DNA from 3 places in the Anoxybacillus sp. B2M1 genome. Region 1 is predicted to be linked to each of the others. Evidence: riboswitches for the same ligand, from Rfam matches in the RefSeq annotation. Region 1 holds a riboswitch; each other region holds the start of a gene.
What was found. Region 1 has a riboswitch for S-adenosylmethionine ahead of GFC28_RS08470 (methionine biosynthesis PLP-dependent protein). Riboswitches for the same ligand answer to the same signal wherever they lie in the genome.
Positions count from the first base shown of each region.

Region 2: another riboswitch for S-adenosylmethionine. It lies ahead of GFC28_RS15335 (O-acetylhomoserine aminocarboxypropyltransferase/cysteine synthase family protein); the one in region 1 lies ahead of GFC28_RS08470 (methionine biosynthesis PLP-dependent protein).
Region 3: another riboswitch for S-adenosylmethionine. It lies ahead of mtnK (S-methyl-5-thioribose kinase); the one in region 1 lies ahead of GFC28_RS08470 (methionine biosynthesis PLP-dependent protein).

Region 1 covers NZ_CP015435.1:1,759,326-1,763,321, reverse strand. Annotated here, with positions in the region: gene GFC28_RS08480 (GntP family permease) at 1-604, shown strand, start outside; gene GFC28_RS08475 (3-hydroxybutyrate dehydrogenase) at 622-1,398, shown strand; SAM riboswitch class I at 1,470-1,577, shown strand; gene GFC28_RS08470 (methionine biosynthesis PLP-dependent protein) at 1,657-2,760, shown strand; gene metC (cystathionine beta-lyase) at 2,765-3,946, shown strand.
Region 2 covers NZ_CP015435.1:3,152,254-3,156,249, reverse strand. Annotated here, with positions in the region: gene GFC28_RS15335 (O-acetylhomoserine aminocarboxypropyltransferase/cysteine synthase family protein) at 311-1,627, opposite strand; SAM riboswitch class I at 1,698-1,797, opposite strand; gene GFC28_RS15330 (SCP2 sterol-binding domain-containing protein) at 1,873-2,220, opposite strand; gene GFC28_RS15325 (thioredoxin family protein) at 2,480-2,794, opposite strand; gene GFC28_RS15320 (toprim domain-containing protein) at 2,810-3,157, opposite strand; gene gcvH (glycine cleavage system protein GcvH) at 3,341-3,724, opposite strand; gene GFC28_RS15310 (arsenate reductase family protein) at 3,799-3,996, opposite strand, start outside.
Region 3 covers NZ_CP015435.1:1,491,886-1,495,881, reverse strand. Annotated here, with positions in the region: gene GFC28_RS07215 (sugar ABC transporter substrate-binding protein) at 1-294, opposite strand, end outside; gene mtnA (S-methyl-5-thioribose-1-phosphate isomerase) at 291-1,352, opposite strand; gene mtnK (S-methyl-5-thioribose kinase) at 1,370-2,563, opposite strand; SAM riboswitch class I at 2,656-2,763, opposite strand; gene GFC28_RS07200 (carbon-nitrogen family hydrolase) at 2,853-3,668, opposite strand; gene GFC28_RS07195 (pyridoxal phosphate-dependent aminotransferase) at 3,764-3,996, shown strand, end outside.

The DNA.
Region 1 (3,996 bases):
GTTTATTCCGCTTCTTGTCGTGTTGGTAATTGCTTTTGTTTTCCATCATTCGTTGCAGCAATCGGCATTAATCGTGGCGCTTCTTGGCGGAGTCATTGCGGTATATGCTCTCAATCGCCGCTATTTCCAAAACTTTAGCGGGGCTGTTTCTGAGGGAACTTTAGGCGCATTGATCGCGCTTGGAAATACGGCGGCCGTCGTCGGTTTTGGCGGTGTGGCGAAAGCCGTTCCAGCGTTTACGGATGCCGTGCACGCGATTACCAGTATTCCAGGCAGTCCATTAATTGGCAGCGCTATTGCTGTCAGTGTCATCGCTGGCCTAACCGGCTCGTCATCAGGAGGTCAGGCTATTGCTCTTCCGTTGCTCGCTCCGCATTATTTGGATATGGGAGTCCATCCTGAAGCGCTGCATCGGGTGGTCGCGATTTCGTCAGGAGCTTTGGATTCTTTGCCGCATAATGGCTATGTCGTGACAACGATTCGAGCGATTTGCGGTGAAACGCACCGCGAGGCATATGGCGCGGTTGGGGCTTTAACGGTTATTGTACCTGCTCTTGGGACGATTCTTGCGATTATTCTTTTCTCATTAGGACTAGGGATATGAACGAGGAGGAATGAAAAATGGTAGACGATCAAGTATTGTTCATAACAGGAGCGGCGCAAGGAATCGGCTTTGAAATCGCCAAATGCTTTGCTGAGCATGGCACGAAAGTCGTTCTTAGTGATATCAATGAAAGGGCTGTCCAAAAAGCAGCCGAATCGTTATGTGCACAAGGCTGGGATGCATGGGGACTGAAGTGTGATGTAACAAAAGAAGAGGAAATCAAACAAATGTTGGCTCAAACTGTTTCTCGTTATGGCCGGATTGACATTTTAGTGAATAACGCTGGGCTGCAGCATGTGGCGCCGATTGAAGAATTTCCTTCCGAATCGTTTGAAAAACTGATTCGCGTCATGCTTATTGCGCCGTTTTTGGCGATAAAGCATGTATTTCCCATCATGAAGCAGCAGCGTTATGGCCGGATTATCAATATGGCCTCGATTAACGGTTTGGTCGGCTTTGCCGGCAAAGCGGCGTATAATAGCGCGAAACATGGGGTCATTGGCCTAACCAAAGTAGCTGCTCTAGAAGGAGCCGCTCATGGTATTACAGTGAACGCTTTATGCCCGGGATATGTCGATACGCCGCTTGTACGCAACCAGCTGGCCGATTTGGCCGCAACACGCCGCGTGCCGCTTGAGCATGTATTAGAGGAAGTCATTTATCCGCTTGTGCCGCAGCAGCGCCTGCTGTCAACGAAAGAAGTGGCCGATTATGCGCTCTTTTTAGCAAGCGAAAAAGCAAAGGGAATTACCGGGCAGGCCGTTGTGATCGATGGAGGATATACCGCGCAGTAAAAAAAAGCTTGCAAATTATCAGAAAATCATGTAAATTGATAGAAAATCAGAAAATTCCATATCGTCGTTCATTCTTATCAAGAGAAGCGGAGGGAACTGGCCCAGTGAAGCTTCAGCAACCAGCCGATATCGGTCAGGTGCTAAATCCAGCGAATTGGTTTCAATTCGAAAGATAAGAAGAAGCGCTTTTGTTGATCTGTAAAAGTCTTCTTCTTAAAGAAGGCTTTTTTTATTGGAGGAAAGGAAGGAGAAAAAAGGATGGAAAAAGTAGAAACCTTACTGGCGCAGATTGGCAACAGAAGCGAGAAGCTGACAGGAACCGTCAATCCGCCTGTCTATTTTTCCACCGCTTATCGCCATGAGGGAATTGGTCAATCAACAGGATTTGATTACATCCGTACCGGAAACCCGACGCGCAAAATTGTAGAAGAAGCCATTGCTAAACTGGAGGGAGGAGATCAAGGGTATGCATTCAGTTCGGGAATGGCGGCGATTCAGACGGTGCTTTCCCTGTTTGAAAGCGGTGATGAATTTTTAGTGTCTGCCGATTTATATGGAGGAACGTATCGGCTATTTGAAAGAGGCTGGAGAAAGTACGGCTTAGCGTTTCATTATGTTGACTTTCGCGACATACAATTAGTGGAGAAATCGATTTCGAAAAACACAAAGGCGATTTTTTTAGAAACGCCGACAAACCCGCTTATGCAGGAGACAGACATCGACGAGGTGGCGAAACTGGCCAAACGCCACGGGCTGCTTTTGATTGTGGATAATACGTTTTATACGCCTGTGATCCAGCAGCCGATTCGCCACGGAGCGGATCTCGTCATCCATAGCGCAACAAAATATTTAGGAGGTCATAATGATGTGCTCGCTGGTCTCGTCGTCGCAAAGGGTGAGCCTCTTTGTCAACGGCTGGCCGAGTATCACAACGCAATCGGCGCGGTCCTGTCGCCATTTGATTCATGGCTGTTGATTCGCGGCATGAAAACACTGGCGCTGCGAATGAGGCAACATGAAGAAAATGCGCGGAGAATCAGCGAATTTTTGGCATCACACGAAGCGGTCACGGATGTGCTGTATCCAAGAAGAGGAGGCATGCTGTCCTTTCGCCTGCGTGAAGAGCGGTGGGTCAACCGCTTTTTGCAAAGCTTAAACGTCATTACATTCGCTGAAAGCTTAGGAGGAGTTGAAAGTTTTATTACATACCCGGCGACGCAAACGCATGCCGATATCCCTGAAGAGATTCGGATTGCCAATGGGGTATGCAACCGCTTATTGCGCTTTTCTGTAGGCATTGAGCATGTGGAGGATTTAATCGCTGATTTGTCGCAGGCCTTGGAAAATATGAAAGAGGTGTAGCGCAATGGAAAAATCATTTTCATTTCAAACCAACTTATTGCATAACAAATGGAAAGTGGATGAGCAGACAGGAGCGGTCAGCGTGCCCATTCAGCACGCTTCGACGTTCCATCAAGCGGATTTTGATGTGTTTGGAAAGTATGATTATAGCCGATCTGGAAATCCGACGCGCGAGGCGCTTGAAGAGACGATAGCGGAGCTGGAAGGAGGAATCCGCGGCTTTGCCTTCTCTTCGGGAATGGCGGCGATTTCGACCGCGTTTTTGTTGCTTTCCAAAGGGGATCATGTGCTCGTGACCGAAGATGTATACGGCGGAACGTACCGAATGATTACCGAAGTATTAAGCCGTTTTGGCATCGAGTACACGTTTGTCGATATGACGGATTTGCATGCAGTCGCTTCCCACATCCGGCCAAATACAAAAGTGATTTATGTAGAAACCCCTTCCAACCCGCTATTAAAAATTACGGATATTCGCGGCATTGTGAAGCTGGCAAAAGCGAACGGTTGTTTAACCTTTTTAGACAATACGTTTATGACTCCGGCATTGCAGCGGCCGCTTGAGCTCGGCGTCGATGTTGTGTTGCATAGCGCGACAAAATTTTTATCAGGACATAGCGATGTGGTGGCCGGGTTAGCGGTTGTCAAAGATCGCGGGCTGGCCGAGCGGCTGTATAAGCTGCAAAATGCCTTTGGCGCCATATTGGGAGTGCAAGATGCTTGGCTCGTTCTGCGCGGCTTAAAAACCCTTCACGTCCGTTTACAGCAATCAAGCCAATCGGCGCTGAAAATCGCTTCGTTTTTAGCGAAGCACCCAAAGGTAGAGGAAGTGTACTATCCAGGACTTTCTTATCATCCGGGACATTCGGTACAACGGTACCAAGCAGAGGGATTTGGCGCGGTGCTTTCGTTTCGCTTAGCAGATGAAGCGGCCGTCCGTACGTTTGTCAAGCATGTCCAAATTCCGGTGTTTGCCGTCAGCTTAGGAGCGGTCGAATCGATCTTATCGTATCCGGCTAAAATGTCGCATGCGGCGATGCCAAAAGAGGAAAGAGAACAAAGAGGAATTACAGATGGCTTGCTGCGTTTAAGTGTCGGATTGGAGGCCGCAGAAGACTTGATTGCCGACTTTGAACGAGGATTGTCCTATGTCAGCGCGAAAGAAAGCTTGGCTCCATCATTCTAAAAGCCAACGTCCGCTTTTTCTTAGGATAAGAGCATGCTAGAAGATAGCCT
Region 2 (3,996 bases), 1.4 Mb from region 1:
AGCGCCGATGATCCATTCAAAATGCTCTGGCTTAACACAACCTTTTCGGCATCTCCTTCGAACAAACACACTGGCGAACCCATTTTGCCCGCAAAACGTTCGTTGTATGACAAGGACATGCTGACAAGCCGGCAAGCAAAGAGGTTACAGATTACGACAGAAAAGCGAGGAATCGGGCGATGTTAGTCGGCTTTTATTGGATCATCAACACGCCTTGTTTTTGATATGTTCTAACCCTTCATTGAAACTATTGTTTCATCAAGATGAATGGACTATTTTTATGACCGATTCAATTGTTTGCGGCTATTCTTTACACTTCTGAATACAGCGAACGAATTCCTGTGGCAATGGAGATGGCCTGTTCTAAATCATCAATTAAGTCTTCTACATTTTCGATGCCGACCGATAGACGAATCAAGTCTTCCGTAACTCCCGAGGCCTGCAAATCTTCTGAGCTCAACTGCTGATGCGTGGTGCTGGCTGGATGAATAATTAAGCTTTTGGCGTCTCCTACATTGGCCAAGTGCGACCAAAGCTTCACGTTGTTAATGAGAGCCGCTCCCGCTTCTCTTCCTCCTTTAATGCCGAACACCACAACGGCTCCCGCTCCTTTCGGCAAATATTTTTCGGCCAAATTTTGGGCTGGATGCTTTTCGTGTCCAGGATACAGCACCCATTCTACTGCCGGATGGCGATCTAAATAGTCTACAATCCGACGCGTGTTAGCAATATGCTCTTTCATGCGTACATGAAGCGTCTCAAGCCCTAAATTAAATTGAAACGCATTAAATGGGCTAATCGCTGGTCCAAGATCCCGCAGCAATTGCACACGAGCCTTAATGATATAAGCAGCCGGACCTAAAGCTTCTGCATACACAAGATTGTGATAGCTTGGATCCGGAGTTGTAAATCCCGGAAATTTAGGAGAATCCCAATTAAACTTTCCTCCGTCTACAATAATGCCGCCAAGCGTTGTACCGTTTCCAAGCAGCCATTTAGTAGCTGAATGAACAACGATATCCGCTCCATACTCAATCGGACGGCATAGATATGGAGTGGCAAACGTATTATCAATAATGAGAGGAATGCCTGCCTCATGCGCAATGTTGGCTACCGCTTCAATATCTAGTACGTGCAAACTTGGATTACCAATCGTTTCTGCAAAGATCGCTTTCGTTTTTGGCGTAATGGCAGAACGAAAATTTTCCGGATTAGCGGGATCAACAAAATGCGTTTTAATCCCATATTTCGGAAGGGTAGTGGCAAAGAGGTTATAGGTACCTCCATATAGCGTTGAAGCTGACACAATCTCGTCTCCTGCTTGCGCTATATTTAAGATCGCAAGCGTGATTGCGGCCATGCCGCTTGCTACTGCAAGGCTTCCAATTCCTCCTTCTAATTGTGCCACTCTTTCCTCAAAGACTGTGGCGGTCGGGTTATGAATGCGCGTATAAATGTACCCTTCTTCTTTCAATGCGAATAAGTTGGCTGCATGCTCCGTATTGGCAAATTGATAAGCGTTCGATTGATAAATCGGAACGGCTCTTGCTCCTGTCACAGGATCTGGACTTAATCCCCCATGCACCGCAAGCGTTTCTAAACGATATGATTTTTCGCCCACTGTCATCCTCTCCTTTTCATAATCAAATGAAAACCCCCTCTTCATCATAAGAAGAGGGGGGAATTTCCTTTAACTCTTCTTATCTGCCAGAGCGATACACCCTGCTGGAATTGGCACCGTGTCAAACCGGTTGCCGGGCTTCATCGGGCCAGTCCCTCCACCACTCTTGATAAGAACTTGTTTATTATTTTATTTTTCTGAATAATAACACTGTTTTTTTATCATGTCAATAACATTTCGTGATTTCATATTCAAGAGGCATAACGATATGGTTTAGCTAAATGAAGAAGCGATTCTAATAAAAGCATGTGACGAAAGCTACCGGAAACCACTAATTCTTTTAAGCGGAGCTGCTGCTGCAATTTAAGTTCACCTTTCAACAGACTAACAAGCGCCTCTTTCGACCCTCTAATGGTTAATATCTTCCTTTCATCAGCTTCCTTCGCCAGATGAACTCCCGTTTTTGAAATGGCGAAAATCAGTGTTTCTGCATCGCATTCAAAGCGAATGTAGAGTTCCTCCTCCGGTAAAATCGGCAACAGATGGTGCAACGTCTGTACACGTTCCATAAATTTTTTAGTTAATTCATAAATCTTCATCGTTTTCCCGCCTCTCCATTATCCTTTTCTCTCATTTATTTCCATAGAAAAAGGCATAATTCCTTTATAAACTTGTCGACAAATCATCAAGAAAATGGACACGATTTTTCATATTTCCCGAGAAATATGTCAAAAAAACTCTAAATAAAAAAGCAAGCCCCCAAAGGCTTGCTTCAATCTATACGGATGCCAACACTTCTGCACAATCTAAAATGGACCCATCTACTGTTTGTTCTTCTCTTATCCATAAATGCATGCATTACGGCTTTTGCAATTCTTGAATCACCTCATATAAATATGGGACAGATTGAAATGCATATAACTTCTTTTTCATTTCCCCGTTTCTAAATAACAACAGGCAAGGTACACTTTCAATTTCCCAGCTGACCGCTCGATCCGGCATATAGTTAATATCGGTCTTCCGAAAGGCTACATGAGAAACTAGCTCTTGAACAATGCTGACCATGCGATTCGCCAGCTGGCATGTGCCGCACATCGGTGTATATACATACAAACATACAAACTCCTCCTGCTGAATGAGTTCATCTAATTGCTGTATCGTTACTTCTTCCACACTTCTTCACACCTTTTACCAATCATCTGCATACACATCAATATTAGCGCTCAGCAGCACCGTTGCAATATGTTTTTTAGGTGCTGCGGCCACCTCTCGATACATGCGATCAATATATAAATGCTCCGCCTCAGGAAATTCACGGCGCAGCTGCTTTCGCAATCGTTCTCCCGCTTCATCAGAATCCACTAAGATAAACACTTCTTTATCATACAGCTGATCAATCCACTCATCTAATTTGGCACGGCTGATCGTCCCGTTTGTGCAAATGATTTCAACGGAATCTTTAATCATGCCCTCTATTTTCTTTTTGTCGGAGCGCCCCTCAACAATAATTACTTTTTCTTTATCCATCATGATCATCACCTAATGAAAAGAAGTTATGTATATTGTATTCCATTCGCTCTTTGTTTTCTACCTTCCTGCTTCCAAAAATAAAACAGCCTTGAGATCGGAGAAAAAATCCATGCTTACTTTAACCATTCACTATTCATATAAAAGATATAACGCCGCGGCATTATTAGCCACGGCGTGCTAGAATCGATCTTATTCTTGGTTAATCATTTGCTCATATTGTTCAGCCGTCAATAAACGATCGATTTCGCTTAAATCAGTCGGCTCAACAACAATCATCCATGCCTTCTCATATGGAGATTCATTGACAAATTCAGGATTGTCGTTTAATTCTTCATTAATTTCAACAACTTTTCCGCTGATAGGGGCATACAGCTCAGAAACCGTTTTCACTGATTCAACACTGCCAAACGGCTCGTTTGCTGTAAGTTCCGCACCTACCTCTGGAAGCTCAACAAATACGATATCTCCTAACTCGGATTGCGCAAAATCAGTAATTCCAATTCGAACTTTACCATCTTCCACACGTACCCATTCATGTTCTTCAGAATAGCGCAATTCTTTTGGTGTGTTCATGATTTATGTCCCTCCAACAGCAATGTATTCTTTTTAATAATAACTGATTTTTTTGAAAAACTCGACTGTATTCGTTATACTTGTCCAAAAATTTTTTCATAAGCTTGCTCATCAAATCCTACTACCACATGCGTCCCATCTGTTGCAATCGGCCGTTTAATCAGCATGCCATCCGATGCCAATAGTTCAAGCAGCTCGTCGTCAGTCGCTGTGCTGATGCGATCTTTTAATCCTAGCTCCCGATACCTCATGCCGCTTGTGTTAAAAAACTT
Region 3 (3,996 bases), 270 kb from region 1:
TCCACCAAATTTCTGCACTTGATCTTTTACGCCAGCAATATATTGAGAGGAGAAGGTACCGATCGAAAATTGCATAATGGCCGCAATTTTAATGGGCTTTTTTAATTGACTTGGAATAGCTGCCTGCTCAGCGGAAGCGGATTCATTGGCTGTATTGTTTGTCGCCTGCTTTTCCGTGTTTTCCTGTTTGGCCGCTGGTTTAGAGCTTACAGCATCTTGTTCATTGGTGCAGCCTCCGAGCATGATGCCGAATAATAATAGGATTGCCAACCAAAATGTTTGTCGTTTTTTCATCGCTTGATTTCCTCCTTAAACAAAGCCGTCAGCACGCTTTCATAATGGCCGCTTATGATTCCTTTTTCAGTAATAATAGCTGTAATCAGCTCGTGAGGCGTCACATCAAAAGCAGGATTGTATACTTTTACTCCAGGAGGAGCGATTCGTGTTCCTGCCAGCTCGGTTATTTCTTCAGCCGGACGCTCTTCAATCGGAATATCTGCCCCTGTCTTAGTCGATAAATCAATAGTGGACAGGGGAGCCGCTACATAGAAAGGAATGTTGAATGCTTTAGCGAGCAATGCCAAGCCAAATGTACCGATTTTATTGGCGGTATCTCCGTTTGCGGCAATGCGGTCAGCACCGACGATGACAGCTGTAATATCTTTTGTCTTTATAGTTTGTGCTGCCATATTATCAGTGATCAGCGTTACATCAACGCCTGCTTGCATGAGCTCCCATGTCGTCAGCCGCGCGCCTTGCAAAATGGGTCTTGTTTCGCAAGCATAGACATGCAGACGAATTCCTTGTTCTTTCGCCAAATAAAAGGGAGCAAGCGCGGTACCATACCGAGAAGTAGCGATTGATCCAGCATTGCAGATGGTTAAAATGCGATCTCCCTCTTGAAAAAGAGAAAGGGCATGTTCACCGATGGAGCGACATGTGTTCTCATCTTCACTTTGAATACGGACTGCCTCATGAACCAATGCTTTTTTGGCATCGGCGACAGACGAAACGTTTGCAATGCTGGCCATCAAGCGGTCGAGCGCCCAAAATAAATTGACGGCTGTCGGTCTGGCACTTGCCAAATAATCACGATCCTTTTTCAGAAGGTTGCGAAAATCTTCGAGAGAATTCGTTTGATAGCTTTGTGCCGCTAATGCAAGGCCGTATGCAGCTGTGATGCCAATCGCTGGTGCACCGCGAACCTTCAATGTGGCAATTGCCTCCCACACGGATTGGATATCTTTTAATTCTAAATATTCAGTCTTATTTGGTAGCTTTTGCTGATTTAAAATGGTCAAATGTGTGTGATTCCATTCAACAGAACGCGGAATGGAGAGCAATGAATCCATATTCTTCTTCCTTTCGTTTAATGAGTGGCAGCAAATGTTTGAAAGAACAAAGAACGTATTTGTTGCACTTCATGGATCGTCTGGCGATGTAAAATCAGTTGTCGCCCGAGCTGAAGGGCAAGCTGTTTGGCATGGATGCGCGTAGGTTGATCTTCGATTCCGTCAAGATCGGCGACATGGGCTAAGCCGATCGTGCGCCGGATGACTTCGCAACCAGCAAAGCCGACCGCATCGATGAGCGTTTGCTGCAGCACGTCTTGCAACAATCCTTCGGTTTTTGCATACGGTTCTACATTGTGCTGTTCCCAAAGGGCAGCAAACGTGTGCGTAAATACATTCCATGTTTTTTCGATGTGAGCCAATAGCGGCTCATGTTCAGAACGGGACAACGCATTTAGGAGTAAATTGGCAAAAAATTGGCCGATATCAAACCCGAATGGGCCGTAAAACGCAAACTCAGGATCAATGACTTTTGTTTCTGTGTCGCTTGCAAAAATGCTTCCAGTATGTAAATCCCCATGAATGAGCGCATCGGCTTCCGTTAAAAATTTCCGCTTGAGTTTTGCTACTTCAAGATGAAGCGCACCGTCATTCCAAAGAGCCTCTACGTCACGGCGCAACTCCTCTTCAAAATTATTCGTTTCATGGTCGAAAAACGGATCAGTAAAGACGAGATCTTCGGTAATTTTACATAACTCTGGATTGATGAAATTTTGCTGCAGCTGTTTTTTCTGCTGCTGGTTCATGCCAAAGTCCGATGTGTAAAATAACGTTTTAGCGATAAACTCGCCAATGTGCTGGGAAAGAAGCGGATATGTTTTTCCAGCAATGAATCCTTTTCGTGCAATTTGCAGATGCGATAAATCCTCCATCACGGTAATCGCTAATGACTCATCTGAGTAGTATACCTTTGGCACGTATTGCGGAACGTAGTCGGCAAACGTGCGCAACGCATGGCTTTCAATGACAGCCCGCTTAAGCGTAAGCGGCCAGCTTTCACCGACCACTTTTGCATATGGTAGCGCTTGTTTAATAATGACTCCTTTCTTTGTTTGGGGATCGAATACATGGAACACAAGATTTAAGTTACCATCGCCAATTTCTTGGCAAATGAATGGTGTTCCTTCCGGAAATAAGCCTAATCGAGCAGCAAGTGCAACCGCTCCCGATTCCGTTAAAGGCTCATAGACGGATTGTTTAGAATGTGTCATCATTTGTACCCTCCTTATCATTCACTCAATCAATGAAACAATGAAAAAAACCTCTTTCGCTTTTCGAAAGAGGTTTGAAGTCGGCTTCTCCCCTCTTATCTCTCAGCGTGTTGCTGCAAGAATTAGCACCGTGCTTAACGTTGGTTAAGTCGGTTGCCGGGCTTCATCGGGCTCGTCCCTCCACCTGCTCTTGATAAGAGTTTGTTCGGTTTTATTCGAATATTTTTAACAATGCAAAACTTTTTTCAATTCGCTTGATTCGAATCATACATTCGATTTGCCAGTTTTGTCAACTGTTTTTTTGAAAATTTTTTTCGGCCGAAATATAGTGCTCCGGTCGGCGGTCTTGGAAAATAGGAATTTGCTTTCGAACTTCTTTCACTTTTGACAGCTGGATTTCGGCCATAAGAGAGCATGGATTTTCATCGGCTTCGGCGAGGATGACTCCCCATGGATCAATGACAAGTGAATGGCCAGCAAATTGATTGTTCGGATCTTTTCCAGCACGATTGCAGGCGATTACATAGCATTGATTTTCAATCGCGCGCGCTTGCAAAAGGGTGCGCCAATGTTCAAGGCGGGGCTGTGGCCATTCGGCGACCACAAACAATAACTCTGCGCCTTGGGTTGTATGGGCGCGAATCCATTCAGGGAAACGAATGTCATAGCAAATGACTCCCGCGCACAACGTTTGCTCCAAGGTAAATAAGCCGCTCGATTCACCGGATTGTAAATACAAATGCTCATCCATGAGCTGAAAGAGATGGAGTTTGCTATATTCTCCTACAATGTTGCCGTCTCGATTGACGATGTACATGGTATTGGTGATGCCGGCAGCGGTTTTTTTGGCAATGGAGCCAGCAACAATACAGACGTTGTGCAGGCGGGCGAGCTTGCTAATAAACGATTTTGTATCAGCGCCATTCTCATCAGCAATGTCGTCAAGGCGTGCGAGATCGTATCCGGTTGTCCATAGTTCAGGAAGGACGATGACGTCAACAGAACTTTGACAAACTTTTTCGATCTCTTGTTGAACGCGGCGTTTATTTTCCGCAGGATTTCCGAAAGCAATATCGAGCTGAAGACAAGCAATTTTCAATGTCATAATCGTTCACCTCAAAAAAATGTCTTTACAATTTAATTTTTACGATATATGATGTTTGACTAGAATTTCAAGAATTTTTTGAGTAGGTGAAGCAATTGAAATCATTTGTCCAATCCGAGTTGTTGCAAAGCCTTCCGAAGCAGTTTTTTGCTTCGCTTGTCGACAAAGTAGGAAAAGTGGTGGCTCAAGGACATGATGTGATTAATCTTGGCCAAGGCAATCCTGATCAACCGACGCCTCCGCATATCGTAGAAGCGCTGCAAAAAGCGGCGGCTAATCCAAAATACCATAAGTATTCTCCGTTTCGTGGCTATTCGTTTTTAAAAGA